2 regions of the Thioalkalivibrio sp. AKL10 genome follow, and region 1 is predicted to be linked to the other one. Evidence: predicted binding sites of a transcription regulator. Region 1 holds the regulator's gene; the other holds the start of a gene.
The links. Region 1 encodes LexA, which represses DNA repair genes until DNA is damaged. Its sites were predicted from a motif close to TACTGTNNATATNNACAGTA; they were not measured.
Positions count from the first base shown of each region.

Region 2: the regulator LexA is predicted to act here: its motif matches at 13,335-13,354, upstream of G333_RS0113960 (error-prone DNA polymerase).

Region 1 covers NZ_KB907143.1:170,859-186,709, forward strand. Annotated here, with positions in the region: gene sohB (protease SohB) at 1-385, opposite strand, end outside; gene G333_RS0106555 (hypothetical protein) at 433-822, shown strand; gene G333_RS0106560 (LysR family transcriptional regulator) at 1,118-2,011, shown strand; gene G333_RS0106565 (N-acetylglutaminylglutamine amidotransferase) at 2,112-3,896, shown strand; gene G333_RS0106570 (DUF488 domain-containing protein) at 3,904-4,332, shown strand; gene moaB (molybdenum cofactor biosynthesis protein B) at 4,343-4,879, opposite strand; gene rluB (23S rRNA pseudouridine(2605) synthase RluB) at 4,939-5,943, shown strand; gene G333_RS0106585 (endonuclease III domain-containing protein) at 5,949-6,590, shown strand; gene G333_RS0106590 (lipopolysaccharide assembly protein LapA domain-containing protein) at 6,670-6,885, shown strand; gene G333_RS0106595 (MFS transporter) at 6,919-7,902, shown strand; gene G333_RS0106600 (hemerythrin domain-containing protein) at 7,948-8,667, opposite strand; gene G333_RS0106605 (hemerythrin domain-containing protein) at 8,660-9,286, opposite strand; gene G333_RS0106610 (hypothetical protein) at 9,342-9,740, shown strand; gene G333_RS0106615 (glycine cleavage system protein H) at 9,740-10,192, shown strand; gene G333_RS0106620 (thioredoxin family protein) at 10,203-10,871, shown strand; gene G333_RS0106625 (rhodanese-like domain-containing protein) at 10,921-11,268, shown strand; gene rnk (nucleoside diphosphate kinase regulator) at 11,448-11,858, shown strand; gene G333_RS0106635 (DNA polymerase Y family protein) at 11,873-13,306, opposite strand; gene imuA (translesion DNA synthesis-associated protein ImuA) at 13,467-14,099, opposite strand; gene lexA (transcriptional repressor LexA) at 14,103-14,720, opposite strand; gene G333_RS0106650 (Lrp/AsnC family transcriptional regulator) at 15,075-15,566, opposite strand; gene G333_RS0106655 (2-isopropylmalate synthase) at 15,746-15,851, shown strand, end outside.
Region 2 covers NZ_KB907147.1:43,395-59,245, forward strand. Annotated here, with positions in the region: gene G333_RS0113905 (M1 family metallopeptidase) at 1-724, shown strand, start outside; gene G333_RS0113910 (HIT domain-containing protein) at 714-1,136, shown strand; partial or broken gene G333_RS14405 (OmpW family protein) at 1,164-1,811, opposite strand; gene G333_RS0113920 (SDR family NAD(P)-dependent oxidoreductase) at 1,906-2,610, opposite strand; gene G333_RS0113925 (DUF1538 domain-containing protein) at 2,671-4,182, shown strand; gene G333_RS0113930 (hypothetical protein) at 4,186-4,533, shown strand; gene G333_RS0113935 (CBS domain-containing protein) at 4,545-4,937, shown strand; gene G333_RS0113940 (diguanylate cyclase) at 5,022-6,296, shown strand; gene G333_RS0113945 (class I SAM-dependent methyltransferase) at 6,406-7,167, opposite strand; gene G333_RS0113950 (phosphomannomutase/phosphoglucomutase) at 7,351-8,694, shown strand; gene G333_RS0113955 (mannose-1-phosphate guanylyltransferase/mannose-6-phosphate isomerase) at 8,700-10,130, shown strand; gene G333_RS0113960 (error-prone DNA polymerase) at 10,175-13,333, opposite strand; gene G333_RS0113965 (phosphatidylserine/phosphatidylglycerophosphate/cardiolipin synthase family protein) at 13,517-14,785, shown strand; gene G333_RS0113970 (cyclin-dependent kinase inhibitor 3 family protein) at 14,818-15,363, shown strand; gene G333_RS0113975 (FAD-binding domain-containing protein) at 15,379-15,851, opposite strand, start outside.

The DNA.
Region 1 (15,851 bases):
AGGCGCGGATATCACCGTCGAAGCGCAGGACGTACACGCGCGGGCGTTCGGCATCTGCCTCGCGGTCGGAACGGGTGCCACCGAGCTTGTCGGTCTGTTCGGTTTCGGTTGTGGTGGTCGAGTCCCCAATCCCCTTGCGCGGCAGCTTGCGTGCGGCCCAGTGGCGCAGGCGTTCCACCCGCCCGCGGCGGCGCTCCACTGCCCGGCGCACGGTCTTCTCCATCCGCTCGAAACGATCGTTCAGGCGTTTGACGTGCAACCGGTCCGGCTTGCCCTCGCGCGACCGGCCGACCAGGCCGGCGATCGCACTCAACACAATGAGCCCGGCGATGACGGCCGTGGCGGCCTTGGCGACGAAAAGTCCGTATTCCTGAAGAAATTCCATTGGGTGTCCTTGATGAGCCGGGATGTCCGCGCAGGCATAATGCCAGCATGGATACCGATACAGTTGAAGACCCTCGTAGCGCGGGACGGTTTCACGGCCAGGAAGGTTCCGCGGCCGGGCCGACGCCGGAGCCGATCATCCATGCCGGGTATGCGACCCTGAGTCTGCGCCAGGTCGATGCATGGAACGGCGTGCCCAAGGGCACGGCCTTCCGTATGTTCAAGGCGCGCAAGCATCAGCTGCGCGAGGGCGTGGACTTCTTCTACATCCCGGAAGGCCGCGACCCCGAGCTCACCGAGACCCTGCGCCTGGACGGGCGGATCTACCCCTCCACCGTACACCTGGTCCTGCTGACCGGCGCGGCCTATGCCCGCATGCGCGAGGAGTGGCATGCACGGACCCACAATCCGGGCTGCGGCTGCCCCGAGGAACACTAGGGGTGCGCGCATCAATGGTCCCGTTCGTGCTCGAGTCGATTGCGCTCGCGGACCCGGCAGAGCGACTGCCATGCCCTTGCTCTGCACAAGGGAGGCGCCACGCCGTCAGCGGGCCCAACGTTAGAAGGCAAACGCGGCCGCGGCGCGTCATTCAAGGGTTTGTGGGGTTGATGCCCCAGGTTTCCCGACCCTGTGTTGCGACCCGAGACAGACCAAAACCGGCCGGTAGCATCACGCTTGGTGGCGCGCCGCGCCAGGTCTCGGGAAACCCGGGGCACCAGCGCGAGCGGGTAGATTGATCCGCGTCACTCTCGAACAGTGGCGCATGCTGCAGGCGGTGGTGGACGCCGGGGGCTTTGCGCGTGCTGCGGAACGGGTGCACAAGAGTCCGTCGAGCATCAACCACGCGGTGCAGAAGCTGGAAGAACAGCTGGGCGTCGACGTCTTCGAGATCAAGGGCCGCAAGGCGGTGCTCACCGCGGCCGGGGCGGCGCTGTTGCGCCGGGCCGGCCACCTGCTGGAAGAGGCGGCGGAGATCGAGACCCTGGCCGGTGCGCTGGCCGCCGGGGTGGAATCCGAAATCCGGTTGGCAGTGGATCAGCTCCTGCCGCGGGCGCCAGTGATCGGGGCCCTGGAGGTCTTCTCGCGGGCCTACCCGGCCACTCGCATCCAGCTGCACGAGGTAGTGCTGAGCGGTGGGCCGGATCTGCTGCGCGAAGCGGCGGTGGACATCCTGCTGGGTCCGGAACTGCCATCCGGCTACCTCGGGACCTGCCTGGGCGAGTTGTCGATGGTGTGCGTGGCGCACCCTTCGCATCCCCTGGCGCAGGATGAAGCGCCGCTGACCCGGCGCGATCTGCAGCCGCACCGCCAGGTCGTGGTGCGGGACTCGGGTGCCCAGGCCTCCGGTGAGGGCGGCTGGGTGGAGGCGGACCAGCGCTGGACGGTGTCGCACATGGGTACGGCCTGCGAGATCCTGCGCTCCGGGATCGGCTTCGCCTGGATGCCGGAGGACCGGATCGCCGAGGATCTTGCCGCGGGAGGCCTGGTCGAACTGAATCTGGAGGCCGGGGCGCGGCACGCGGTGCCGTTCTACATTACGCATGCCGATCGCGACCGAGCCGGCGCGGCCAGCCAGTCCCTGATGGACGCACTGGAGCAGGCGTTTCGAACCGAGCGATCGTCCTGATCGCCGCTTGGGGGAGCGGGTTTGCCCGCGAAGCCCCGCCCGCGTCGGACGATGGCCACGAAGCACAACCCAAGAAGTCCCAACCAGCAAGGAACCAATCATGTGCGGGATCGCAGGAGAATTCGTCTGGGGTGAACGGCGCGCGAGCGGCGAGGCGGTCGCGCGCATGCTGCCCTGTCTGGAACGGCGCGGGCCGGATGCCGACGGCCTGTGGGCTTCTGGTCGGGTCGCCCTCGGCCACCGGCGGCTGTCGATCCTGGACCTGTCGCAGCGCGCGCACCAGCCGATGTTCGATCCGGAGACCGGGCTTGCGCTGGTGTTCAACGGCGCGATCTACAACTTCCGTGCGCTGCGCAGCGAACTGGAAGGACGCGGCCACCGCTTCTTCTCCACCGGCGACACCGAGGTCATCCTGCGCGGCTACGCCGAGTGGGGCGAGGGCATCGTCGCCCGACTGCATGGGATGTTCGCGTTCGCACTGTTCGATGGCAACGCCCAGCGTCTGTTGCTGGCGCGCGACCGCATGGGCATCAAGCCGCTGTACCTGGCCCGCGTCGGTGAGGGCATCCGCTTCGCCTCCAACACCCAGGCGCTGCTGGCGGCCGGCGACGTGGACACCGAGCTGGATGCGGAGGCCCTGCACATGCTGTTCTCGCTGCACGCGGTGGTGCCCGCGCCGCGCACCGTGCTGCGCGGCATCCGCAAGCTGGAGCCGGGGCACTATCTGAGCATCGACGCGCGGGGCCAGGAGCGGTTGCAGCGCTACTGGACGCTGCACGCACACCGCCCGGCCGAGCCGGTATCGGACGGCGAGTGGCAGGAACGCATCGAGCATTCGCTGCGCCAGGCGGTGCGCAAGCGGCTGGAGGTGGCCGATGTGCCCGTCGGCGTGCTGCTCTCCGGTGGGCTGGATTCCTCTCTGCTGGTCGCGCTGGCGATGGAGGAGGGTGCGCAGGATCTGCGCACCTTTACCGTCGGCTTCGAAGACCAGCCGGAGGAGAAGGGCTCCGAGTTCGAGTATTCCGACCCGGTCGCGGAGCGCTATGCGACCGACCACCAGGCCACGCTGATCCCCAACGACCAGGTGCTGGCCCGGTTGCCGGAGGCCGTGGGTGCCATGGCCGAGCCGATGTTCGGCCAGGATGCGGTCGCTTTCTATCTGCTGTCCGAGCAGGTCTCGCAGCATGTGAAGGTCGTGCAGTCGGGGCAGGGCGCCGACGAGGTGTTCGGTGGCTACTTCTGGTATCCGCAGATGGCGGAGGATCGCCATGGCGACTGGGTGCAGCGCTTCCGGCGCCACTACTTCGACCGCGATCATCCGGAGATGGCCGAGATGCTGCGCCACCCGCCGGCGAACGACGTCACTGGTGACTGGTTGCGCGAGCAGTTCGCCGAACTGGAGACCGACCGCGCGGATTCCTTCATCGACGCCGTGCTGGCGCTCGACGTGACCACGCTGATCGTGGATGACCCGGTCAAGCGCGTGGACAACATGACCATGGCCTTCGGCCTGGAGGCGCGGGTGCCGTTTCTGGACCACGAGCTGGTCGAGACCGCCGCCGCGATGCCGCCGCACCTGAAGCTGGGCGATGGCGGCAAGGACGTGCTGCGCCGCATCGCTCGTGGCCGGCTACCGGACGCGGTGCTGGACCGGCCCAAGGGCTACTTCCCGGTGCCGGCGCTGAAGTACGTGCGCGGTGACTTCCTCGAGTTCATGCGCGACATCCTCACCTCGCGCGCCTCGCGCGAGCGGGGCCTCTATCAGCCGGCCTACATCGACAAGCTGCTGGATGCGCCCGACCAGTACTTCACCCGCATTCAGGGCTCCAAGCTCTGGCACGCGGCCCTGCTGGAGTACTGGTTGCAGACCCACGTGGACCGGTAATCGCCGTATGGAACGGGTGCGGATCCGGCGCGTCTACGACCCGGTCGATCCCGGGGATGGGACGCGTGTGCTGGTCGACCGCCTGTGGCCGCGCGGGGTGAAAAAGTCGGCGCTCCTGCTGGACGCCTGGGAAAAGTCACTCGCTCCGTCCACCGACCTGCGACGCTGGTTCGGCCACGATGTGGAGCGCTGGCGCGAGTTCTGTCGCCGGTACCGGGCGGAACTGGGAGCGGCTCCCGAGGCTTGGGGCCGCTTGCTGGGGTTTTCCCGTCGCGGCCGCTTGACGCTGCTGACGGCAACCCGGGACGTCGAGCACAGCCATGCGGCGGCCCTTGGCGCTCTCCTCGACGCCGAACGCGCCGAGGAGGAACCAACGGGCGAGCGCGCCTCGCCGGTATGCTTCGCGCCCGACGAGTCCGGGCCGGCCCCGGATTGATCGTGTCTCGTCAAACTTCCTTCAGGCGCGGCATCAGCATGGTGAGGTTGCAGGGCATGGTGCGGTCGTCGAGCTGGGCCTGGATGATGCGGTCCCAGGCGGTGCGGCAGGCGCCGGTGGAGCCGGGCAGGACGAAGAGGTAGGTGCCGTTGGCAACGCCGGACAGGGCCCGTGACTGCAGGCTGGAGGTGCCGATCTCGTCGAAGGAGAGCATGCGGAACAGCTCGCCGAAGCCCTCGATGGTCTTGTCCAGCAGGACCGATGCGGCCTCGGGGGTGCCGTCGCGGCCGGTAATGCCGGTGCCGCCGGTGGTCAGCACCGCGTCGATAGCGGGATCGGCGATCCAGCGCGAGAGTTCGGCGCGGATGGCATAGATGTCGTCCTTCACGATCTTGCGCTCGGCCAGCCGGTGACCGGCGCTTTCAAGGCGTTCCACCAGGGCGTCGCCAGAACGGTCCTCCGCGAGTTCGCGGCTGTCGGAGACGGTGAGCACGGCGATGTTCAGCGGTGTCTTGACGGGCGTGGTTTCCGGCGCGGAATCGGTCATGGCAACGTCCTGTTGGTGTATCGTGGCGTCCATCTTAATGAGTTGCTGGAGTTCCGGGAATGTCGGAGCGGGTACAGAAGGTCCTGGCGGCGCGCGGGCTGGGTTCGCGGCGCGAGATCGAGGGCTGGATCGAGCGCGGCGAGGTGCAGGTGAACAACCGCACCGTGAAGCTGGGCGACCAGGTCGACGAGCACGACGTGATCCGCGTGCGCGGGCGCATCGTGCGGCGCCCGGAGCATCCGCATCGGTGGATCGTGTATCACAAGCCGGTGGGCGAGATCTGCAGCCGCTCGGACCCCGAGGGGCGGCGGCCGGTGTTTGCCAGCCTGCCGCGGTTGAAGGGGCAGCGCTGGGTGGCCGTGGGACGGCTGGACCTGAATACCTCGGGCCTGTTGCTGTTCACCACCGATGGCGAACTGGCCAACCGGCTGATGCACCCGAGCATGGCCCTGGAACGCGAGTACGCGGTGCGCGTGCTGGGCGAGGTGCCGCCGGCGACCCAGGACATGCTGCGCGAAGGCGTGGAGCTGGAGGATGGCGCGGCCCGTTTCGACAGTCTGGAGGAGCAGGGTGGGGAAGGCGCCAATCACTGGTTTCATGTGGTGGTCAGCGAAGGCCGCAACCGGCTGGTGCGCCGCCTGTGGGATGCGGTCGGGGTCACGGTCAGCCGCCTGATCCGGGTGCGCTACGGGCCGGTGGTCCTCGGGCACGGGCTGAAGACCGGTGCGGTGCGGGATCTGGAGACCCGCGAGGTGGCCGGGTTGTACGAGGCGGCGGACCTGCCCGTGCCGGACTCCGTGCGCACGCGCGGTCGCGGCGGCCCGCGACGCGATCCGCGCGGCAAACCGCGGGATCAACGCCCCGGCAAGGCGGCGCCGGCGGGCAAGGCCCGCACCAGCCGGGCGGCGCGCGAGGACGGCTGGAGTTCGTCGCCGCCGAAGAAGCCGGGCAAGTCTTCGTCCCCCGCGGGGCGCGGCGGCTCCCGGGGCGCGAAACCTGCGGGAGGTCGACCCGGCGGCCGCTCGGGCGGCGGTGGCAAACCGGGCGGTAGCCGTCAGCGGTAGCTCCTGTGCGGATCCCCGAGCTCCTGGATGCCCTGCGCGCGGAGTACGGCGACCTGCAGTGGTGGCCGGCGGAGACTGCGTTCGAGGTGATGGTCGGCGCGGTGCTGACGCAGAACACCAGCTGGACCAACGTCGAGAAGGCGCTGGCCAACTTGCGCGGTATCGACGCGCTGTCGCCGGAGGGCTTGATGGCCCTGAGCCGGGAAGAGTTGGCCGAACACATTCGTCCCAGTGGCTATTTCAACGTGAAGGCGGATCGCCTGCGCCACCTGCTGGCCTTCCTGGAGGCGTCCGGCGGGATCGAGGGTCTGGCGGCGCTGGACACCGACGCGCTGCGCGCGGCGCTGCTGGGGGTCAAGGGTGTCGGGCCGGAGACCGCCGACGATATCGTGCTGTACGCCTTCGAGCGCCCGGTGTTCGTGGTGGATGCCTATACCCGCCGGTTGTTCGAGCGTCTGGACCTGCCGCAGGCACGGGCTCCGTACGATGCGCTGCGCGCGCACGTCGAGGTGGCACTGGGGCCGGATGTGGCGGCGCTGAACGACCTGCATGCGCTGATCGTGGAACATGGCAAGGAGCGCTGCCGGCCGCGGCCGCGCTGTGATGCCTGTCCGGTGCGGCGGCACTGCACCCACGCCGAGGCCTGAAACCCACCGCCCGGCCGGTTGACGCCCGCGGCGGGGCGCCGGAACCTGAGAGGCATGTCCGACTGACCAGGGAGGTCCTATGCGTTACCTGTACACCCTGTTGATTATCGTGTTCGTCGCGGTGGTTGCGATCTTTGCGATCCAGAACCTGCGTCTCGTAACGCTCAACTTCCTCACCCTGTACGTAACCCTGCCACTGGCGCTGCTGATTGTCGGGATCTACCTGCTGGGCCTGGTCTCCGGGGGTGCCCTGGTCGCGTTGCTGAAGCGCTGGATACGCGGCGCCAGTCGTTGACCCGGCCGGGGTCGGCCGGAGTGGCATCCCTCGATGGCTGACCTGATTCGCCGCCATCCGCTGGCGGTGATCGTGGTGGCGCAGCTATTCGGGACGTCGCTGTGGTTTTCGGTCAACGGGGTCGGGCTGTCGCTGCAGCAGGCACTGGGGTGGTCGCCCGCCGAGATCGGCTGGCTCACGATGGCCACCCAGCTCGGTTTCATCACCGGGACCCTGGCGGTCGCCGCCACGGGGCTGGCGGATCGCTTTCGCGCCAGTCGTGTGTTCGCCATTTCGGCGCTTTTCGGGGCCGGACTCAACGCCATCTTCATCCTGCTCGCCGGCGTCTGGGAGCTGGCCCTGCTGGCCGCGCTGATGATCCTGCGTCTGGGCGATGGCCCGCATCTGCCGCCACCGGGGCGCACGCCGGGGCTCGGGAAGGGCTTCCATGCCCTGGCACGGCGGGATTTTCGCGCCGTGGCCGGGGGCTACTTCGGGCACTGCTGGGAACTGTATGCGTTCTGGACGCTGGTGCCTCTGCTGGTAGCCCGTGAGCTTGCACGAATGGAGGCCGATGCGGCCCTGATTCCGTGGCTGGCCTTTGGCGTGATCGCGCTGGGGCTGGCGGGCTGTGTCTGGGGTGGGCGCCTGAGTCGGGGCCTGGGAAGCCTGCGTGTGGCGCGGGTGGCACTGGCAACCTCGGGCCTGGCCTGTCTGCTGTACCCGCTGCTTGCGGGGCAGTCGCCCTGGTTGCTGTTCGGCCTCCTGGCGCTGTGGGGGCTCACGGTGATCGCGGACTCGCCCCAATTCTCCGCGCTGGCCGCGGACAGCGCGCCGGAGGATGCCGTGGGTTCCGCGTTGAGCGTGATGAATGCAATCGGTTTTGCGCTGACCCTGCCGGGCATCTGGCTGACCGGCTGGTTATGGGCGGATGGCGGGGTTTGGGTCCTGTGGCTGTTGCTGCCCGGCCCGTTGCTGGGGCTTTGGGCGCTGGCGCGCCTGTCGGCGCCGCGTCGCGCCCGGGAAGCCGTGGATTGACTCTCGAGTGCCGGGCTGCGGCGGCCGCGCACCCATGCGGGGCGCTCAGTTGCTGTGGGGTGCCGGGTCGGGTGCCGTTAGCAGGGTCTGGGCGCGTTCAAGCAACTCGGCGGCGGCATCGGGCTGTTCGCGCAGGGCGCGGCTCCAGTGCGGGAACAGGTTCTGTTCCTCGCGGCCTTCGTGCTTGGCCAGCGCGCCGGAGATCAGGGCGAAGAACGGGGCCACGGCCCAGGCCTCGTCCACGCCTTCGCTGAATTCGTGTTCCAGCATCGCGGTCTGTTCCAGGATCTCGTCGTGCTCGCGCAGCATGATCGAGGTGGGATCCTGGCCGTTCGGGCTGCGGGGCAGGTCCAGCAGGGGGACGATCAGGTCGTTTTCCACCTCCACGTGGCGACGCAGGCCGTCAACATAGGCGTGGAAATCCGGCGCTGCGCCTTCGAGGTCGCCGGCGTTGACCTTGTGCAGGGCGCTGGCGAACAGGCGGTCGATGCGCAGGTGATCGCGTTCCAGCAGGTCGACCAGGTCCACCGGGGCGACGTCCTCGCGGCGTTGTACCGCGAGCTTCCACAAGGGCGGGCCGTCTTCGAGCACCCGCCAGTGGATGGCCTGACGCAGCTGCAGGCTGACCGCGTCCATCAGCATCTTCGGTTCCTGATCCAGCCAGACCTCGAAGACCTGACCGCTGCGCAGTTCGCGCAGGGTGTAGTACGCGCGGGTGTGGGCATGCTCGGCCAGGCCGCGGAGGTCGAGTACGAAATCAGCCACGGTCTGCGCTCGCGATACCCCGGCGTGCGGCCATGGCGGCACCGATGGCGCGGCGGTCTTCCGGGCCTAGCAGGTGCTCGGCAAAGGGGAGTACGGCGCGCTCTTCCAGATCGAGGTGGATGCGGTATTGGCGTATCCAGGCGTCGGCCCCGTCGAGGTCCGCCGGCTGGCCCGCGGCGATGCGTTGCAGGGCCGGCTCCAGTCGATCCCAGCCGGCCTCGATCTCGTCATGTTCGGCGGTCAGGCGGTCCAGCCATTCGCACAATTGCGGATGACTCTCGGGGTGGCCACAGTGCTGGCGCAGCACGGGGAACAGGTCCTGGTCCTCGTCCGCGTGGTGGTTGGGCGCTGCCTCGTGAAAGTAGTTCAGGACCCGTTGCGCGGCGCCTCGGGCCTCTTCGTCGGCGCCTTTGTCGGCCAAATGGGCGGGCAGGCGCTCGAGGATGTCCAGAGAGTTGAGGATTCGGCGATGGCACGCCCGCAGCAACTCGATGGGCTGCTGGAATCCGGGAACACTTTCGTGGAGTTGCGCGTGCATGGGGTATCGGACCTTCGCAGAGTGGTCAACAAGCAGGCGACTTTCGCCGAAGCGCTCGCGCCCCGTCTTGATCTCGATCAATGTAAATTGAATATAGCTTAAAGTATGCTGTGCGAAACCTGGCCTGGAGCTTTTGATGCACCCTCGGAACCGGATGTTCATCCTCGCGGCCCTCGCCTATGCCCTGCTGGGCGGGCTGCTCGGCATCCTCTGGCTGGCCCATCCCGGCCTGATCCCCGGCAATGTGCCGCGCATCCATGGCCACCTGATGCTGCTGGGGTTCGTGACCATGATGATCTATGGCGTGGGTCTGCATGTGTTGCCGCGCTTTTCCGGACGTTCGCTGTTCTCCGAGCGCCTGGGCCATGTGCAGTTCCTGCTGGCCAATCTCGGGCTCCTGGTGATGATCGCGGGCTGGCTGGTCTTTCATAACCCGACCGTCGCGGTCGGCGGGGCGATGGCCTGGGGGGCGATGATCCTGTTCGCACTGAACATTGCACTCACCGTGCGTCACTACGGTCCGAAGGGGGCGTAATGAGTCATACGGAATACAACGGCTGCGAGTTGCCGGACGACCTGTTCTATGACCTGGATTATGTCTGGGTCCGTCCGGAGGACGACGGCACCTTTACCCTCGGGATTACCGATCCCGCCCAGACCATGGCGGGGCGGGTGCAGTACTTCCGCTTTCGCAAGCCGGGTTCGCACCGCGCCGCGGGCAAGCCGGTGGCGCGGCTGGAGTCCGGCAAGTGGGCGGGGGGCATCCCTACGCCGTTCGACGGCACCATTGAGCGCATCAATCCGGCCGTGGAGGCCGATCCGGGGCTGGTGAACGTGGCCCCCTATACCGATGCCTGGGTCGTGGTGATGCGCCCGGACGATCCGGAAGCGGCGCTGGAGCGGCTACATACCGGGGCCGAGGCGATTGCCGGTCTGAAACAATGGGTCGATCGCTACGACATCCACTGCATGCGCTGCGCGGACTAAGGGCGGGATCATGAAAGTGGAACTGCTGGTGTCCGAGTGGTGCGCCTCCTGCCACGATGCCGAGCGCATCTGGCGCGAGGTTGCGGAAAACAAACAGATCGACTTCGCGGTGGTCGACATGGGCCAGCCCGAAGGGCGCGAACTGGCGACCCGGCTGCGCATCCGGTCGATCCCGGCCGTGGTGGTGGATGGCGAGCTCAAGCACATCGGGCTGCTGGATCGCACCGCCGCGACCGCACTGGTGGCGGAGGCCCCGGAACGCACACAGAAGGCCGCGCGCCATGTCGGGCTGGGGTTGTCGGCCTCCAGCCGGGCCTCGGTGCTGGGCGCGATGATCTGGCTGCTGATCGCGGGTGCCGCGTTGCCACTGGGCGGGTTCTTCCTCGAGGGTGCGGCGCGTCCGGCCGCGCTGCATGGCTTTACCCTGGGTTTTCTTCTGTTGCTGATCATGGGGCTTGGCGAGCACATGCTGCCGCGCTTTACCGGCCACCCGATCGCCAGTGGCTGGCTGTGGGCCTGGACGCCGCAGGTCCTGGTGCATCTGGCCGTGCTGGGCATGGGGCTCGGCTGGATCCTGGGCGTTGCGATGTTGACGGCGGTGGGTGCGGTGGCGGCGCTGGTCGGGCTGGTCCTGTTCACCCTTCGGGTGGTCCCGCTGCTGGTACGTCCGTCGTTGTGACCCGGGCGCGCGCTAAACTTGCGGTTCACGCAGCCAACGGAGTCCTCCTGTGAGTCTTTTCGAGAAGCGTATTCGCGAGCTGGAACAAAGCCTGCCGCATCTGGAACCAGGGGAGGTGGCGCGCTGGCTCGAGGAAGAGAAACCGTTTCTGCTGGTGGATGTGCGCCAGCCCGAGGAGGCGGCCGCGGGGACGATCGAGGGCGCGATCAACATCCCGCGGCCCAAGCTAGAGGCCGGTATCGAGTCTCATATGGCGGATGCGGACCAGCCCGTCGTGGTGTTCTGTGGCGGTCGCGGCCGGTCCCAGCTCGTGGCCGACAGCCTGCGCACGATGGGTATCAATGCGCATGTGCTGCGCGGGGGCTACGCGGCGTGGCGGGAGACCTGGCCTCGGTGAGGGCGCAAGGCAAAGGCTAGGTGCGGCTCCCGCTTACGAGCACTGTGATGGGCGCTATGGCTTTTTTGCCGGGTCTTGGCTAGTCTCCCGAGTAAGTTTCCCGGTTTCCGGAAATTCCCTGAATATTATTTGCCTGGCGCGTCTCCCCGGAGGCGCGTTCTGCATTCTGGAGTAAGAAAGTGAACAAGCCGAAGATCATTGTCTCCACCACGGACATGGAGCGCCTGGACAAGCTGCTGGAGTCCCTTCCGGATGGCAGTTTCCCCGGCAAGGCCGATCTCGAGTCCGAACTGGATCGCGCGGATGTCGTGGATTCGCACGAGGTTCCGGGTTCGGTGGTGACGATGAACTCGAAGGTCCGGTTCCGGGTGATCGAGTCCGGCGACGAGTTCTCGATGACACTGGTGTACCCGCGTGATGTGGACGAGAGTGGCGGCACGCTGTCGATCCTGGCGCCGGTGGGCAGTGCGCTGCTGGGCCTGTCCGAGGGCGACGAGATCGAGTGGCCGCGCCCGGGCGGGGGGCAGATGCACGTGCGCATCGAGGAGGTCGAGTACCAGCCGGAGCGCGCGGGCGAATACCATCGCTGACGCGGCGTCCCCCCTCAGCCCCAGTAACCCTGGCGATACCACTGGCCGCTGCGCAGGCAGCGGTACAGCCAGAGCCGGCGACCCTGACGGTCGCGGCTGCAAGCGTAGTCGCGGCGCGCGTCCTGGCCGTGATCCCACCAGCCGTCTTCCAGTCGTCCCAGCCATTGGGGCTGGTCGGGGGGCGCGGCGGGCTCGGGGCCCTGTAGCCAGAGGGCAGTTCCGCAGGCCCGTTGGCCCGGGGTTGGAGCGGTGGGGGCCGGAGTGGTGGCGAGATCGTGTCGCGGCCGCTGGGCATCCTCCGGTCTCGGTGTGCGGCGGTTGATCAGACGGGCGACGGCCTGCTCGCCCAGCCGGGCGCGCAGGCGAGCCAGCACGGCGGGTAGCTGATCGGCCGGTGGTCTGCTCGCCGGGTCTGCGGCGAGCAGACTGTCGCCCCGGGCCGGTGGGTCCAGCAAGCGGGGTGCCTGCAGGCGCAGGCCGATCACCGCCGCCGGCAGGGTCTCGCGATCCAGTCGGGTCTGCCACAGGGGCAGCCACTCGTCGGTGCGAATGCCCGGCTGCCCGCGCTCCAGTGAGATGCGGGTACACGCCTCGCGGTGGGCCAGTTCCAGTGTCATCCCCTGCAGGCTGCGGTTCAGGCCGCGCAACTGCGCCTCGGCCTGGCGCAGCAGCCGCTTGAGCGGGAAGGCCAGGGTCGCCGTGGCGTGGATCTCGTGCTCCAGGCGCAGGGACAGATCCAGCACCGGGGGTGGCGCAAAGCGGGGCAGGGTCTCCGCGCGCCGCGCCAGCAGTCGGTCCAGCAGGTCCAGCAACTCCGGTCCGTGGCGTCGGGCCAGTTCGGGGCGCGACAGGCGCAGCAGATCGCCCAACTGGCGCAGGCCCACGGCGCGCAGGCCCTCGCGGGTCGCGGCGGCCAGCGGCAGGGCCTCCAGCGGAACCGGGGACAGGATGCGGCGCAGGGCCTCGGGGTCTTCCGCGATCGCGGGGTTGCGCAGGCGGGCCAGCAGGCGCGCGGCGGCGGGGCTGCGGGCCAGTCCGATACGGGGATGGAAGCCCAGTTCGGTCAGGGTGTCCCGCGCCTGGTCGCGCAGGGTCTCGAGGCCGCCGAACAGGCGGCGGCTGCGCCCGACCTCCACCAGGATGCGCTGTGCCTCCGGCTCCGGGTGCACGTGATCGGAGAACCGCAGCAGTACGCCGGCCAGCATCTCCAGTTGGGCCTGCAGGGTGTCCGGGGCATGCTCGACCAGTTTCGGGGTATCCAGCACCGCCAGGGCATCCCCCAGCGCCATGCCGGGGCGGGCACCCGCCTGGCGGGCGGCGCGGTTGGCGGCGTGCACCCGGGGGGCAGGGTCGGATTCCACCACCAGCAGGGGGCGCTGCAGCCGCCCGGGGTCCGGCTCCGTCCGGGCCAGCGCATCCAGCGCAAGGTGCGGCAGGTCGATTGCCATCCAGTGTTCCTGCCGCGGCCGGGCGGCGCGGTTGGCGGTATGCGTCTCCGGTGGCCGGGGTGCGGTGGCGGACAGGGCTGTGGCCGGAAGCAGGCTCAGTTGTTGTCGGACCGGCTCCGGGTGTGTGGTCGCACGCGAGGGACGGGCAGGCTGGCCCATCTCAGGCCTCCGGTGGTTCGGGAACCTGCAGGGGGTGGCCGGAGCGGGCCCAGTGGCCGGCCCCCTTCAGGCAGTGCAGTTCCAGGCCGGAGGCCGCGGGCTGCCAGCGCAGGCGCTGGTGGGCCGGCGAAGGCTGTGCCGCGGCGTTTGGTGGCCGGTACAGGATCGCGCAGGCCCGGCTCTCGCTGGCAGCCAGACGCAACCGGCGCAGCAGGGCCGTCTCCACGGGGCCGCGCAGCCAGGCGAGCAGGACGCCGAACGCCGGGTCGCGCAGGCACTGCTCGCCGGCCCACAGGGTGTCGCGATCATGCTCGGTATGGATCAGCAGGACCCGCTCCGGCGGGATGCCGAGGGTCTGCCAGCCGGGTAGCCAGGGCGTGGCCGGCGGTGCGATCAGCGCGATCCAGTAGCCCTCGCGGCCGCAGGCGGCGAGCATGGGGACCAGCAGCCGGGTCTCGCCACAGCCGAACGGGGCCCCCAGCAGTTCGATCAGCTGGCCGCGTGGCCAGCCCCCGCCCAGGGCCCGGTCCAGTTCCGTATGGCCACTGGGCCAGACCGGGGCATCCGTGGCCGGGGCAGCACTGCGCCCGCGCCAGAGCGCCGGGTGGTCGAGCAGGGTATCCAGCGCGCCCATGGCTTAGGTCTGGGGTTCGAGATCGCGCAGTACGCCCACGCCGATGCCCTCGATGGCCAGGTCCTGGCGCTCGAGGTCGATCTCGATGGGGGCGAAGTCGGGGTTCTCCGGGAGCAGGCGCACCTTCGGGCCGTCCTGTGCGAAGCGCTTGACGGTGACCTCGTCCTCGATGCGGGCGACCACGATCTGGCCGGGCCGGGCCTCCGGGGTCTGGCGCACGGCCAGCAGGTCGCCGTCGAGGATGCCGGCGTCGCGCATGCTCTCGCCGTGTACGCGCAGGAGATAGTCCGGGCGGGCACGGAACAGGGCGTCGTCGACCCGATAGTGGCGCTCGATATGCTCGGTGGCGAGGATCGGCGAGCCGGCGGCGACGCGCCCGACCAGAGGGAGTTCGGCCGGTGTGCCACGGGCGGCGCCCGGCAGGCGTATGCCGCGGGAGGTGCCGCCCAGCAGTTCGATCGCGCCTTTCTTCTCCAGGGCCTTCAGATGGCACTCGGCCGCGTAGGGCGAGCGGAAGCCGAAGGCCCGGGCGATCTCGCTGCGGGTCGGTGCCGTGCCCTGGGTGGCGATGGTCTCGGCGATGTAGTCGAAGATGGCTTGCTGGCGTGCAGTGAGCGACACGGGGCACCCTCCGGTTGCTGTCTATATATACAGTACAGGGGTCGCTGGCGCGAGGACAAGAGCGGCGCATCCATCCGGAGTGCGTGTTTGCTCCTGACGGCCGGTTTGTTCCACCACGAAGCGCACGAAGAAGGTCAAGGGCGGTTGCGCCACAGAGGATTACGGAGAAAACCCAGGGAGGTGTCGCGGGCCGGGCGTAGGATGCTGTTGAGCGAAGCGAAACGCATCGATCCGGGAACCTCGCCACCCTTGGGATGGCTACACGATGCGATTCGCTTCGCTCATCAAATCCTGCCGGCCGTTGCCTTTCTTCGTGCCTTCGTGGTCAATCCGCCCTGGGTCTTGAGGTGGTATTCAGGTGGGGGTGTAGTCCAGTGGCAGGGCGGTGCGGTCGACCACGCGGCGCAGCACGAAGCTGGAATGGACGCTGTCCACGCCCTCCAGTCGGGTGATCCGGCGCAGCAGGAATTCCTGGTAGGCATCCATGTCGGGGACGACCACCTGCAGCATGTAGTCCGCCGACTGGCCGGTGATCAGGTAGCAGTGCTGGACCTCGGGGTAGCTCGCCACGGTCTCCTCGAAGTGGGCGAAGCGCTCCGGGGTGTGGCGGTCCATGCCGATATGGATCAGGGCGGTCAGCTCCAACCCCAGGCTGCGCCGATCCAGCAGGGCTACGCGGCTCAACAGGACGCCGGCCTGTTCCAGCGCACGCACCCGACGCAGACAGGGGGAGGGGCTGAGCCCCACGCGATCGGCCAGGGCCTGATTGGACAGGCTCGCATCCTCCTGCAGGATCTCGAGGATGCGGCGGTCATAGCGGTCGAGTCGGTGTGGTTCGGGTTTCATGGTTGAATATTGCTCTAAAGTGGCTTTATTGCGCAAGGATAGTGCGCAACTATTGAGCTCTTAGGGAAAAACGCAAGGTTATGCCGGGGGCAATGCGTTAGGATAGTGCACAGATAGAAATCCGGAGCGTGGCACCCGACCACACGGCGAGGCCGCGCCCCTTACAGGAGACGAACACGATGGCCTTCGATCACACCAAGTACGCCCCGTTCCCGCCGATCGACAAGTCCGATCGGCGCTGGCCGGCGCAGCGCACCACGGCCGCCCCTCGTTTCTGCGCGGTGG
Region 2 (15,851 bases), on a different contig from region 1:
CTTTTCCCAGTGGGTAGAGCGCGCTGGCGCGCCTGCGCTGGAACTGACGGGACAGCGCCGCGAGGCGCGGGGAGACGGTTGGCGAGTACAGGGCCGGCTGCAACAACGCGACGAGCAGGCCCCTTGGGAGCTGTATGTGCCGCTGGAGCTGGAAACCGAGAACGGCCGCGAGACGCATTGGGTCGAGCTGAATGCGGCAGAGAAGGGGGTTTCGCTGGAGACCTCCAGCCGTCCCCTGGCCATTGCCATCGACCCCGACTGGCGAATGTTCCGCCATCTGGCAGCGGATGAGTCGCCCGCCATCCTGCGTCAGGGGGCGCTGGACCCGGAAGCCCGGGTGGTGGCGCTGGAGGATGCGGAACCCTCCGAGGTCGCCCCCTGGCTGGGTCGAGTGCCGGGCTCCGCGGACGACGCAGAAGGCATGCGGATCGTGCTGGGCTCGCATTCCTCCGTGGCCGGCTGGCTGGGGCGGCATGACTTGCCGAGCGACCCGGTCGCACTGGCGAATGCAGGCGAGATCGGTCCGGGTGCGCGGGCCTGGGCCGTACCGGATTCCCGGTTGATTGTGATCAGCGGGGCGGATGCGGATACACGGCGCGAGGTGTTGGCCGCATTGCGGCATCGATCCCACTACAGTTACCTGTTGCCCGGCGCGAACGGCGAATGGCAGACCGGCCTCTGGTCCCGGCCGGGAATATGGCAGGAGTTTGATGATGACGAATGAATTTCTGCTGGATTCACGCCTGGAGGCCGATACCTGGGCTGTGGCCGAGTGGCCACTCTCGCGGCTGCGGTTGATGGATCATCACGACTATCCCTGGTTCATCCTGGTGCCGCGTCGCGCCGATGTGCGCGAACTGCATCAACTGGCCCCCGAGGATGCCATCCAGCTGGCGCGCGAGTCCGGTGCGCTGGCGCGGGCGATGGAGCGAGCCTTCGCCCCGAAGGCGCTGAACGTGGCCAAGCTTGGCAATATCGTGGAGCAGCTGCACCTGCATCATGTAGCGCGCTGCGAGAGGGACCCGGCCTGGCCCGGCCCCGTTTGGGGTGCCCCGAAATCGCGCGGGCTGGAAACGCAAGAGGCCGAGGACCGCATTGCGCGGGTCCTCGGCCTCGTCGGAGACGTCGGCGGCTAGGCCGGCGTCAGACGGTCGTGGCTAGCCTCAGAAGCGGTAGCCGACGTTCATCCCGAAGGTCCAGGGATCGATCTCGACCGTGCCGATGCGCTCCCCGTTCAGGCGCGGGGTGCTCTCGATCTCGATCCAGCGCACCTCGGCGTTGACGAACCAGCTGTCAGTTACGGCCAGGTCGATACCAGCTTGCAGCGCGATACCCCAGGAATCACCGAGGTCGATATCCTCCCCAAGGGAGCTCTCCGTGTCTTCGTCGAAGAAGTAGGTGTAGTTGATGCCTGCGCCCAGGTAAGGGCGGTAAGCCGTGCCGGTGTTGAAGTGGTATTGCGCGCTGAGCGTCGGCGGGAGATGGCGCGTGCTGCCGACGCTGGACCCTTCTAGGGCGATGTCATGCTTGAACGGGATACCAACCAGCAACTACTCCAAGCCGAAATTGTCGGTGAACATGTACGTTGCCGTGCCAGTGGGGCGGGTGCTGGAGCCGACGTCTACGCTATGGGCTCCGTTGATCAAGTCACCGTTGTCGGATTTGGGCGAGATGTAGGTCAGGCCGCCGCGCAGCAGCCAGTCGCCAGCGGAGACATCGGCGTTGGCAGCGGTCGCGTGGGCCGGGATCATGGCCGCGGGGGCCAGCAGGCCGGCCAGGGTCAGAGCGCGCAGGGTGGTGGAACGTTGCATGTCGAGCCTCCGAATCGGTGTATGTTCGCAGGCACTATCCCGCCATCGGTATTAGCGGTTGTTGATGCAGATTATGGTTGTGGCGGGTGAGCGTTCAGAAAGGCAGGCGCTGGCCCTCGAAGTCGTGGAAGCTGCCGGACTGGTCGGCCTCCAGATGGTCCAGGACACCGAGCAGACGTTCGCTTGCGTATTCGGGACTGAGGACCTCCGGGGCGCGTGACCGGTACGGCTCCGATAGACGGGTGTCGCAGGTGCCAGGCTGAAGCGCAATCACCAGCGCATGGCGATGGCTGAAGCGTAGTTCCAGGGCCGTGGTCCGCACGATCTGGTTGAGCGCGGCCTTGGAGGCGCGATAACTCACCCAGCCGCCCAGGTGGTTGTCTTCGATGGAGCCCACCCGGGCCGAGAGGGTGGCCAGGATGCCCTTGCGGCCCCGCGGGAGCAGGGGTGCCAGGTGCTTGAACAGTAATGCAGGGCCGATGGCGTTGATGGCGAAGGCACGGCCCATGATCGTCGGGTCGAGATCGCGCAGGCGCTTCTCCGGGCCGTGGCCGTCGATGGTCAGGATCCCGGTGGCGTCGAGGATCAGGTCCCACTCGGGTGCCTGGTCTCGCAGCCAGGCGGCGGCGTGTTCGATACTGGCCTCGTCGAGCAGGTCCACGGACGGGGTGCTTTGGCGTCCGAGGCCGACCACGCGTTCGCAGTTCGGGTCGTTCTCCAGGTGGTCGACAAACGCGGCACCGAGGCCGCCCGTGGCGCCGATGACTACAGCGCGATAGGGTATCTGCAGGGATTCCATGCAGCGTAGGACCATTACACTTGCGATTGATTCCGGGGCGGCGCCTCGGTTAGGGAGCGCATGAATTTTCTCCACACCCTGGGTCATGCGGCACGCAACCTCGCTCCGATCGTGATCGTGGTGGCGGTGTTCCAGGCGCTGGTGCTGCGCACGGTGCCGGATGGCCTGCTGTCGATGGTGGTGGGCCTGGCCATCGTGGTGTTCGGCGTAGCTTTGTTCCTGCAGGGCCTGGAGATGGGGATCTTCCCCATCGGCAAGAACCTGTCCAACGCACTGGCGCGGCGGGGATCGTTGCTGTTGCTGATGGCCTTCGGCTTTACGCTCGGGTTTGCGACGGTGATCGCGGAGCCGGCACTGATCGCGGTGGCGGAGCAGGCGGAGGTGATCAGCGACGGCCGTATCGAGGGCATGGTGCTGCGGCTGATTGTCGCGCTTTCGGTAGGGGCCGTGGTGGCGCTGGGGATCCTGCGCACGGTGCTCGGACATCCGCTGCACTGGTACATCCTGACCGGATATGTGCTGGTGGTGCTGGTGACCTTCTTCGCCCCCGAGGAGATCGTGGGCCTGGCTTACGACTCGGGCGGGGTGACCACGAACATCGTGACGGTGCCGCTCGTGGCGGCACTGGGCCTGGGGCTGGCGGCCTCCATAAGCGGGCGTAACCCGCTGCGCGACGGCTTCGGGCTGGTGGCGCTGGCGGTGATGGTGCCGATGATCACGGTGCAGATCTACGGGATCATCGTGTTTACAGGAGCGGAGATCGCGGCTCCAACCGGCGCCGAGACAGCGGCCATGGATCCGGGAACCGATGTGCCAGGCGCAGGCGAGCGGCACTGGCTGTCCGCGATGGGCATGGACCTGTTGCTGATGCTGCGTGACGTGGCACCGATCATCGCGGTGATCGTGGTGTTCCAGTATTTCGTGCTGCGCAAGCGCATCCCGTATCTGCCGCGGGTGATGTTCGGTTTCGTGTTGGTGGTGCTGGGGCTTTATGCCTTCGTGGTGGGGCTGAAGCTGGGCCTGTTCCCGATCGGCGAGAGCATGGCCGAGCAGTTGATTACCAACGAACTGTTCGTGTGGGTCTATTTGTTCGCCTTTTCCATCGGGTTCGCGACCACCATGGCGGAACCGGCGCTGATCGCGATTGGCCAGAAGGCCGAGGAGGCCGCTCGCGGTTCGTTGCGCGGCAATGTAATCCGCATCCTGGTGGCGCTGGGCGTGGCCATTGGCATCACCATCGGAGTGCACCGCATTCTGGCGGGGGACTCCATCCACCACTACATCATGGGCGGCTACCTGCTGGTGATCGTGCTCACGATCCTGGCGCCCAAGCAGATCGTGGCACTGGCCTTCGATCTTGGCGGGGTGACCACCTCCGAGGTGACTGTGCCCCTGGTGACGGCTCTGGGGATCGGCCTGGCGACGCACCTGGAGGATCGCAACGTACTGATCGACGGCTTCGGTCTGATCGCGTTCGCGTCGATATTTCCCATCGTCACGGTGATGCTCTACGCGATCGCCGTGGACCTTTACGAACGCTGGTCCGCTCGCGACGAGCGGCAGGAGGAGTGAGCAATGCGATTTTCTGCACTGGTGGCCGTCCTCTCGGATGATCTGGAGGAACAGGCGATTGCCACGGCCAAGGAAGCGGGCGCTGGTGGCGTAACCATCATGGATGCGCGCGGGATTGGCGCCGAGGCCCGCAGGACGTTTCTCGGCATGACCTACGAGGGCAGTCAGTCGGTCCTCTTGTGGGTGCTGGAGAAGAAGGTGGCCCTGGACGTGCTCAAGTGCATCTCGAGGGAGCTGGACCTGGCCAATGACCCGCGGGGAGTGGCCTTTACGGTGGATGTGGCCCATCTCGCCGGTATCGGGCGCAAGCAGATCGAGCAGTTCCAGGAACAGGTCAAGGAAGAACTCTGACGGAGAGCAACATGCTGGTAAGCGAAATTCTAAGACCCAATGTCGTCACGGTGTCTCCCCTGGCACCGCTGCGCGAGGCGATGCAGCTGATGCGCAAGCATGGCGTCAAGTCGCTGGTGGTGGAGAAGCAGCACGCCCACGATGCCTACGGCATCATCACCTATACGACCATCCTCAAGACGATCGTGGCGGAAGAGGGCGATATCGACCTCTCGAATGTCTATGATGTCTGCACGAAACCGGTGATCACGGTGCCCGCCGAGATGGATGTGAAGTACGTCGCGCGGCTCATGGTGAGCCAGGGGATCCGGCGGCTGGTGGTGCTGAAGGGCAACGAGCTGGAAGGGATCGTGACGACCAGCGACATTGTCGGGTCGATCCTCGAGATGGCGGACATGGACTGAACCGCGCCGCCCCAAGCGGGTCGGATTTCAGTGACCTCGCGCATGACCCCGTGTCGTGCGTTCATTTTTTTCAGAAGGCCCGATATGGCGTCCGTGTCGATCATCGAGGGGTTCGAGAAACTCCGACTGCTGGATGCCGCTATCGAGCAATCGTACAACTCGGTCGTCATTACCGACGCCGATCTGGACGGCGGTCCGCGGATCGTTTACGTCAATGCCGGTTTCGAGCGCATGACCGGGTATTCGCGGGAAGAAGCCCTGGGGAAAACCCCGCGTATCCTTCAGGGCCCGGCAACCTCGCGCGCTGTTCTGGACAGGTTGCGCGGGGCCCTCGTCAGTGGCGAGTATTTCGAGGGCGAAACGGTCAACTACCGCAAGGATGGCTCCTCGTACGAGGTTCGCTGGCACATCTCGCCCATATATGCCAGCGATAACGACCGTGACATCACCCACTTTGTCTCGGTGCAAAAGGACATTACCGAGGAGCGGCGGCGGGATGACGAGCTGCGGCTATTGTCGACGGCGCTTGAGGTGTCGGTGGACCCCGTGCTGATCACCGATCCCGAAGGCACGATCACCTATGTGAACGCGGCCTTCGAGGAGCAGACCGGATACAGCCGGAATGAAGCGGTAGGCAAGAATCCGCGGTTCCTTCAGTCCGGTCAGCAGGAGCCCGGGTTCTATCGCGAGATGTGGGATACGCTCGCGCGCGGCGAAGCCTTTCGTGGCGAGTTCGTGAACCGCCGCCGCGACGGCACCCTGATGAACATGGAGCAGAGCATCAGTCCGGTGACCGATGCCCATGGCCGGGTGACGCACTACGTGTCGATCAGCAAGGATGTGACCGATCGAGTGCGCATGGAGGACGAGATCCGGCGACTGGCGCATACCGACTGGCTGACGGGGCTGGCCAACCGCCTGAGCCTGGGCAACACGCTGGAGGCGGAGATGGAGCGCAGCCGCCGCTACGGACGGCCCCTTTCCCTGATCATGTTCGATATCGACCATTTCAAGGACTTCAACGACGACTACGGCCACGAGACCGGAGATGACGTCCTCAAGAGGCTGGCCGATACGGTTCAGGGCGCGTTGCGCGAGGCGGATGCCCTTGGGCGCTGGGGCGGGGAGGAGTTCATGGTCGTCGTGCCGGAGACCCCTGGCGCGGGCGCCGAGGCTATGGCCGAAAAGCTGCGCAAGGCCGTCGCGGCCATGGAAACGGCGTGCCCGGTGTCGGTTACGGCCAGTTTCGGGGTGACCGAGATGCGCCAGGGCGATACCCCCAAGACCTTCGCCCGCCGCGTGGACGAGGCGATGTATCAGGCCAAGGAGGCGGGGCGCAACCGCGTCGTCTTGCTCTGAGGCCGCGGTTCCGGTAGTGCGGCGGCGGCCCTAACGAAAACGGGCCGACCCCAAAAGGGCCGGCCCGTCCTGTCGGGGATGCCATGCCCCGAGATTGGCAGCGTCCGGACTACGCGCGGCGGCGCAGCACCCAGATCTCCAGCAGGGCCCAGTCTTCGCCCGGATAGTTCTCCTGCTCCAGCGGCGACAGGCGGCGATGGCGGCTGGCGGTGCTACCGACGAATTCCAGGTGTTCCAGCAGCAGGCGCTTGGTCGCGTCGGCCTTTTCCAGGGCGAAGGGGTTCAGGAAGTTGACCAGCATGTAGCCCTCGCGCGGGGTGTCGGCGAAGGAGCGGATCAGCTTCTCGATTGCCGGCGGGTCCAGATAGACCAGCGATGCGGTGGAGATCACGATGTCCGCGTCGGCCATGGCCTTTTCGATCGCGGCCTGGGTCTCCGGTGCGGGCTGGTTCAGGTCGGCCTCGAAGGTTTCGTCGAACAGCCCGGCGCTCTTGCCATAGGCCAGCGCGTTGCCCGAGATGTCGATGCCGGTGGTCTTCATCGGCAGACGGCGCGGGGCGGCGACGGTCTTGCAGGCCTGCTCGTCGGCCCAGTTGGCGCGGATCGCCTCGACATCCATATTGTGGATGGCGGCCATGGTGGTGTTGCCAAAACAGCAGCACAGATCTACGTAGTTCAGGGTCTTGCCGGTGGCGGCCTGCTGCTCGGCCCAGGGAAGGATCAGCCGGTCGAAGGTTTGCCGGTTGAAGTCGTCGGAGATGTAGTCGAGCGCGTCGATGATGCGCTCCTTGAACGGCACCGGGGTCTCGGCGACGTAGATATCGTCGAAATGCTGTTTCTTCTCCTCGGTCTTCACTTGCGGCTCACTCATCGGCTTTTCCTCGTTGTATAAACCCACCATGCTCGGGGGTATGCGTGTAGAGCGTCAAGTAACGGCACTCACGCCAGTGATGCTGGCATGGCCTCGCGGAGCCCTTTGGCTATGTATCATGAAGGTGTACGCAACGGATTTCTGTCCGGTGCGGGAAGCGAATGATGCCGGCAAGGGGCGTGCATGAAGATCGACTGTTTCAAGGCCTACGACATACGTGGGCGGGTGCCGGACCAGCTCAATCCGGATGTGGTGCGAGCGATCGGGCGCGCCTTCGCCGAGGAGATCCGGCCGGGACGCACAGTCGTCGGGCACGATATCCGCCTTTCCAGCCCGGAACTGGCGCGAGCGCTCACCGAAGGGCTTACGGCGGGCGGGAGTGACGTCGCCGATATAGGCATGTGTGGCACAGAGGAGGTGTATTTCGCCACCGCGCACTACGGGGCCGGTGGCGGGGTCATGGTGACGGCCAGCCACAATCCGCTGGATTATAACGGGCTGAAACTGGTACGCAGCGATGCGCGCCCGATCAGCGGGGATTCCGGGCTGCAGGCGATTCGCGTCTGTGCCGAGCGCGGTGACTTCCGGCCCATGCCCCACGGGCAGGTCCGGCACCTGGATCATCGGGCGGACTACATCTCCCGGTTGCTGGCTTCGGTCGACCGCGAAACCTTGCCGAAACTCAAGGTGGTCGTGAACCCCGGAAACGGGGGGGCGGGGCCGGTGCTGGAGGCCCTGGAGCCGCATCTCCCGTTCGAGCTGATCCGCGTCAACTTCGAACCGGATGGGCATTTCCCCAATGGCATTCCCAATCCATTGCTGCCGGAGAACCGCGCGGCCACCGCGGAGGCGGTGCGCAAGCACGGCGCCGATCTGGGCGTGGCCTGGGACGGCGACTTTGATCGCTGCTTCCTGTTCGACGCCCAAGGCAACTTCATCGAGGGGTATTACATCGTGGGCCTGCTGGCCGAGGCATGCCTGGAGGGGCACGCCGGGGAGCGCATCGTCCATGATCCGCGCCTGACCTGGAACACCATTGAGATGGTGTGTGCTGCGGGGGGCGAACCCATCCAGTCCAAGACCGGACACGCCTTCATGAAGGAGCGGCTGCGCCACGAGGATGGAATCTACGGGGGCGAGATGAGTGCTCACCACTACTTCCGGGACTTCTACTACTGCGATACCGGGATGTTGCCCTGGTTGCGAGTGGCCGAGCTCATGGGCCGACGCGGCCAGGCGTTGGGCGAGATGGTGGCCGAGCGCATGGCGCGCTTCCCCTGCAGTGGCGAGCTGAACTTCGAGGTCGAGGACGCCGCCGCCGCCACCGATCGGGTGATGCAGGCCTACGCGTCGGAAGCCGTGGGGCTGGATCATACGGATGGCGTCAGCCTGGAATTCGCGGACTGGCGCTTCAACCTGCGCAGTTCCAATACCGAGCCGCTGCTACGGTTGAATGTGGAGACCCGCGCCGATCCGGCCCTGCTGGAACGCCGCGTGGACGAGATTTCACGCCTGATACGGGGGTAAGGCCGATGGAACATACGCAAAGCCGGACGGAACTGCAGCCGGTGATCCTGGCCGGCGGATCGGGGACTCGGCTGTGGCCGGTGTCGCGCAGTCACTACCCCAAGCAGTTCCTGCCCCTGACCGGGGAGCAGACGTTGCTGCAGCAGACGGCCGAGCGGCTGGACGGCCTGGGCGCGTCGGCGCCCCTGGTGCTGGCCAACGTCGAGCATCGCTTCCTGGCGGCCGAGCAGTTGCGGGCGGCAGGTGTGGAGCATGCCCGTATCGTGCTGGAGCCGGAGGGGCGCAATACCGCCCCGGCGATCGCCCTGGCGGCATTGCAGGCGCAGGCGGAAGGGCGCGACCCGTTGTTGCTGATCTTGGCGGCGGACCACCACATCGGTGATCCCGAGGCCTTCCAGGCCGCCGTGGCGCGAGCCATGACGCTGGCGGAGGCGGGCCACCTGGTGACCTTCGGGATCGTGCCTACTGCTGCGGAGACCGGTTATGGCTACATCCAGCAGGGTGAGTCCCTGGGGGAAGCCGGGGCGCGAGTGGCGCGTTTCGTCGAGAAGCCGGATGCCGCCACCGCGCGCGAGTACGTCGACAGTGGCGATTACCTCTGGAACAGCGGCATGTTCGTGTTCCGCGCCTCGCTGTACATGCAGGAGTTGCAGCGTTTCGAACCGGGCATCGTCGAGGCTTGTCGCGCCGCGCTGGAGGGAGCCCGCGAGGACCTCGACTTCCTGCGGGTGGACCCGGAGGCCTTCGCCGCGGCCCCGAACATCTCGGTGGACTACGCCGTGATGGAGCGCACCGAGCACGCCGCCGTCACACCGCTGGCCGCCGGTTGGAGCGACATCGGCTCGTGGTCCGCTCTGGCGGGCGTGCGTGGCATGGATGAGCAGGGCAACACCCTGCGTGGGGACTGCTTGCTGGAAGATAGCGAGGGCTGCGTGGTGGATGCCGACGGCCTGCTGGTCGCCGGCATTGGCCTGCGCAACCTGGCCGTGGTCGCCACCCGTGACGCCGTACTGGTTGCCGACCGCGACCGCGTCCAGGACGTCAAACTCATCGTGGAGCGCCTGAAAGCGGACAACCGCAGTGAACACGTGGATCACACCTCGGTGTACCGCCCATGGGGGTGCTACGAATGCGTCGATGTGGGGCACCGTTACCAGGTCAAGCGCATCACCGTAAAACCGGGGGCGAAGCTCTCGCTGCAGATGCATCACCATCGCGCAGAGCATTGGGTGGTGGTCAGCGGTACTGCGAAGGTGCGAAACGGCGAGGAGACCTATTTGGTGACCGAGAACCAGTCGACCTACGTGCCGATCGGGCAACTGCACTCGCTGGAGAATCCGGGCTCGATCCCGCTGGAACTGATCGAAATCCAGTCGGGTGGCTACCTCGGCGAGGACGACATCGTGCGGTTGGAGGACCTCTACGGCCGCGTTTGATGTGATGGATATGCTTGCAAGAGTTTGCGTTCGATAGGTCGGAATTAGCCGAAGTCGCGGGAGTGGGTGGCGAGTTCGCCGAGCCAGGTGCTGCGGTCGATCAGGCGCTGCACGATCAGGTGGCCGACGCCCTCGCTGTACTGCCACTCGCCGTGGGCCTCCAGCAGGCGGCCGTGCAGGACCTCGGCGCGAAAGCGTTCCACCCGGTCCGGCCAGACGATCAGGTTCAACGTACCGGTCTCGTCCTCCAGGGTCAGGAATACCGTGCCGTTGGCCGAGCCGGGGCGCTGGCGGGTGATCACGAGCCCGGCGTAGCGCGCGCCACTGTAGCTGGGTTGTTCGAGTAGCCTGGAAGCGGTGGCCAGGCGGTGCTGTTCCAGGGACGGGCGCATCAGTTCCAGCGGGTGCGGGCCCAGGCTCAGCCCGGTGGTGGCGTAGTCCTGCACCAGGTCGTCCACCGCATCCGGGCGGGGCAGCAACGGGGTCACGTCGGCCTCGCGCACGGTCTCGCCCGGTCCCTCGGCGAACAGCGGCAGGGGTTCCTCCACCGCCTCGGTCGCCCAGCGCGCCTGGTGGCGGTTGCCGGCCAGGCCCTTCAGGGCGTCGGCGCGGGCCAGGCGATTGGCCTGGGCGCGGGTGAGGGCGGCGCGGGCCACCAGGTCCGGGACGTCCGCGAAGGCCCGTTCAACGCGGGCGGCGACCACGCGCTCGGCGACGTCGCGGGCCAGCCCGCCGACGCGGTTCAGGCCCAGGCGCAGGGCCAGCGCGTCGCTCCCGGCCAGCGGTTCCACCGTGCACTCCCAGCCGCTGTGGCGCACGTCCACCGGGCGGACCTCCACGCCGTGGCGGCGGGCGTCGGCGACGATCTGCGCCGGGGCGTAGAAGCCCATCGGCTGGCTGTTCAGCAGGGCGCAGGCGAAGATCGCGGGCTCGTGGCACTTGAGCCAGGACGAGACATAGGTGATCAGCGCAAAGCTCGCCGAGTGCGACTCGGGGAAGCCGTATTCGCCGAAGCCGAGGACCTGCTTGTACAGCTGCTCGGCGAATCTCTCCGGATAGCCGCGTTCGCGCATGCCGTCCATCAGGCGCTCGCGGTAGCGCGCGAGCTGGCCGGTGCGGCGCCAGGCGCCGATCGCGCGGCGCAGCCCGTCCGCCTCGCCGGCGGAGAAACCGGCCGCGACCATCGCCAGCTCGATTACCTGCTCCTGGAAGATCGGCACGCCCAGCGTGCGTCCGAGCACGCGTTTTACCTCTGCGTTCGGATAGCGCACCCGCTCCGGGTGGGCGCGGCGCTTGAGATACGGGTGCACCATCTCGCCCTGGATCGGGCCGGGGCGCACGATGGCGATTTCGATCACCAGGTCGTAGAAGTTCGCGGGCTTCAGGCGCGGCAGCATGCTCATCTGCGCGCGCGACTCGATCTGGAACACGCCCAGGGTGTCGGCCTTCTGCAGCATGCGATAGACGGCCGGGTCCTCGGCGGGGATGTCGGCCAGGCCCCAGTCGCGGCCCCGGTGATGCGCCATCAGCTCCAGCGCGCGGCGCACGCAGGAAAGCATCCCCAGCGCCAGCACGTCGATCTTCAGCAGGCCCACCGCGTCCAGGTCGTCCTTGTCCCACTGGATCACCGAGCGCTCCGGCATCGCCGCGTTTTCTATGGGCACCAGTTCGTCCAGCCGGCCGTCGGCGATCACGAAGCCGCCGGTGTGCTGCGACAGGTGGCGCGGGAAGCCGAGCAGCTCGGCGGTCAGCGTCTGCCACTGCCGGGCCAGCGCGCCGTCCGGGTCCAGCCCGACCTCGCGCAAGCGCTCGGCGGGGATGCCGTCGTCCCACCAGGCGAGGTTGGCGGTCAGCGCATCCAGCCGTGCACGCGAGATACCCAGCGCCCGGCCGACATCGCGCAGGGCGCTGCGGCGGCGGTAGCGGATCACCGTGCAGGCCAGCGCGGCGCGCTCGCGGCCGTAGCGCCGGTAGATGTACTGGATCACCTCCTCGCGGCGTTCGTGCTCGAAGTCGACGTCGATGTCCGGCGGCTCGCCGCGCTCGGCGGAGATGAAGCGCTCGAACAGCATACTGGAGCGCGAGGGATCGACCGCGGTGATACCAAGGGCATAACACACGGCCGAATTGGCGGCCGAGCCGCGCCCCTGGCACAGGATCCCGCGGCCTCGGGCAAAGCACACGATGTCGTAGACGGTCAGGAAGTACGGCTCGTAGCCCAACTCGCGGATGATGCCCAGTTCGCGTTCGATCTGTTCGCGCACCGGGGCCGGGATGCCATCGGGCCAACGCTTGAGCGCGCCCTTGAGGGTCTCCTCGCGCAGGTAGGCGGACGGGGTCATGGTCTTCGGCAACGGGTCGGTGGGGTAGCGGTAGGTGACCGCGTCCAGCGAGAAGTCGCAGTCCCGCGCGATGGTCACACTGGCCTCAAGCCAGGCGGCGGGATACAGCGTGGCCAGCTCGGCCCGCGGGCGCAGGCAGCGTTCCCCATTGGGGAAGCGTTCATGCGCCGCCTCCGCGACCGTCGAACGCAGGCGCAGGGCAGTAAGCACGTCCTGCAGGGCGCGCCGGCCGCGCCGGTGCATGTGCACGTCGCCGCAGGCGACGAGCGGGAGTCCAGTGGCGGTTCCCAGCGCCCGGGCGCGGGCCGTCAGGGTGGCATCTTCGGGGGTACGCAACTGGCTCACGGCCAGGTGGCCCTGACCTGGGGCGGCCCATCCGGACAGCCAGTGGGCCGCTTCGGCGAGCGACGCCCCTGGGCTGTCGGCCTCGACCCGCAGCAGGCTGTGCCAGCCGGTGCGGCTCTCGGCGGGCAGGGTAGCCAGGTCGGCGCGCGTCAGGTGGTAGTGTCCCTTGTTCGCCGCGCCGCGGGCCCGAGTGATCAATCGACACAGGGCGGCGTATCCCGTGGGATTGCGCACCAGAAGCGTCAGGGTGGGGCCATCGGCCAGCCGGAAGGTCGCCCCCAGGATCAGGTGTAACCCACATTCCTTTGCTGCCGAGTGCGCTCGTACTACACCAGCCAGCGAGGCGATATCGGTCAGCGCCAGCGCGCGGTAGCCCAGTGCCTGCGCCTGCTCGACCAGTTCCTCCGGGTGCGAAGCCCCGCGCAGGAACGAGAAGTTGCTGAGCGTCGTCAGTTCGGCATAGGCCGGGGGGGCGACAGGATGCTTGCGAGTGGGGGTATGGGCTTCGATTTCCATATACTGTCGATATATACAGTATTTGGAAATCGCCCCACAATGACCGCAGGGATCGCCAACCCATTACGCTTGAACGTGGTGCCGGGATTCCAGGCCTCTGACGAACCGCTCCCCAGTTTGTTGTAATCGTCTGTGTACACTGAGCGAAAATCCTCATGTATTCGCTGCGTGCCTGGAGACCCCATGCGCTACGTCCTGCTCCCGATGGTGTTGATTGCCCTGATCTTTGCGCTGGGGAATGTGGTGCTGTTCAATGCGTTGCCGAAACCGGACCGGCTGAAAGAGCCGCTGGCGCTGGAGTACGGGACTTCGTCGGAGCAGTTCCGGCGGGACATGGGCCTGCTCCTGCAGCAGCCGATCGTGAGCGGCAACCGCATTGACCTGTTACAGGACGGCGAGGCCATCTACGCGGCCAAGATCGAGGCGATCGAAAACGCCGAGCATTCGGTCACCTTCGAGGTATACGAGTACTGGGGCGAGCAGGCGGCGATCTTCTCCGAGGCCCTGGCGCGTGCGGCGGAACGCGGGGTTCGGGTGCATGCCATGCTGGATTTCCTTGGTTCGCGCGATGCTGACCCGGAGATGTTCGAGCGCATGGAAGAGGCCGGGGTGGAGCTGGTGCGCTGGCGCGAGCCGTCCTGGTACCAGTTGTCGCGCTTCAATCACCGCACGCACCGCAAGCTATTGGTGGTGGACGGTCATACCGGCTTCATCGGGGGAGCCAATGTGGCCGATCCCTGGGTTGACGGTGACGACCGCGATGGCTATCGCGACAATCACTTCCGCATCCAGGGCCCGGTGGTCGGCAATCTGCAGGCGGTGTTCCTGGAGACCTGGCTGGACGCCACGGGGCGGATGCCCACCGGCGAGGCGTATTTCCCCGAGCTGTCCGAAATGGGGGATCGCGACGCCCAGATGGTTAACAGTGCCCCGCGCGAGGGGCGTCACCGGGTGCGCCTGATGTTTCTGCATGCCATCGCCGCGGCGGAAGAGCACATCACGATCGGTACGGCCTATTTCTATCCCGATCCGCGGTTCCTGGAGGTACTGAAGGAGGCGGCCGACCGGGGTGTCCGTATTCGCGTGCTGGTCCCGGGCGACAGCATGAACTTCGGTTTCTTCCGTCATGCATCTGTCAATCGCTGGCGGCCGATGCTCGAATCCGGGGTGGAACTGTACGAGTATCATCCACGCATGTACCACTCCAAGCTGATGGCGATCGACGACCGCTGGGCCAGTATCGGCTCCGCGAATCTGCACAACCGGTCGTTTCGGCTGAACGACGAGGCCAACCTGAACATCTGGGACGAAGGCTTCGCCCGCGAGATCCGCGAACTGATCGAGGTGGACAAGGCCGATGCCGAGCGCCTGACCATCGAGGACTGGGAGAACCGGCCGCTGCGGCGCCGCCTGGCGGGGTGGATCACGCACCTGATTGGTCCCTACCTTTGATTCATTACCACCATATTTCCGCAGGAAAGACCGTGACACTGACGACCACCCCTTCGGCAGACACGCTTGAAATCGGCACGATCCACCTGCTGGAGGGTGGCGCGATCGGTATGACCCGTTGCCCTGGCAAGCGTCGGGATCGCGAGGTCTGCGAGGCGCGGGATGTACAGGCGGATCTGGTGGCCCTGTCTGGCTGGGGCGCAACTGCGGTCGTGACCCTGAACCAGGAGGGTGAGCTGGAAAGCCTTGGCGTACGCGATCTGGGGAAGGCCGTGCAGGCTGCGGGCATGCGCTGGCTGCATTTGCCGATCGGTGACATGGCGGCCCCCGAGCGACCCTGGGAAGAGGGCTGGAAGGACATCGGACCACGGGTCCACCAGTGGTTACAGGCCGGGGAGCGCGTGGTTTTCCACTGCGGAGGGGGGCAGGGCCGAGCCGGGACCATTGCCGCCCTGACTCTCATCGAACGCGGATTGGCGTCGGAAGACGCCATTCGAGAGGTGCGATTGGCCCGCCCCGGCGCGATCGAAAGCATCGATCAAGAGCGCTACCTGCTGAATCATCCGCGCCCGACCTGATCGGACTGCCTGGCGCTACAAGCCGTTGCGGGCGAGCAGTGCGGGGATCTTGCGCTTGAAGCGGAAGAACCCGTGGGTTGCATGGGGCCAAGCGAGATCGTCCCACGTCCGGCGCAGGGGGATGATCTCGATTCCGTCTTCCGCCAACTCGTGCGCAAGAGTATCGAGGGCGTCGGCCAAGGGCCCGACGGGCGCCTCGGGTGTGGCAATGGTGGTCACGCTGGCGGCGACGCACTGCACGCGGAGGGCATCAGCGTGTAGCCGCGGGAGCACGGATGCGGGCTTTTGCAGGGCCTCGCCCGCGTGCTGCACCGCGTCCTTGGCCAGTGCGTCGACCCAGGTGGCGGCCTTGGGACCAAACGGCCAGGGCATGTCGGGGTGACCACGCGGAGTGACGGCGACCGCGGCCACGTTGGTTCCTTTCGGCAGCAATTCATGGCCATTGAAGTCGTCTCCGTGAAGCAGGAGCAGCACGCGCCGGTCCCGCG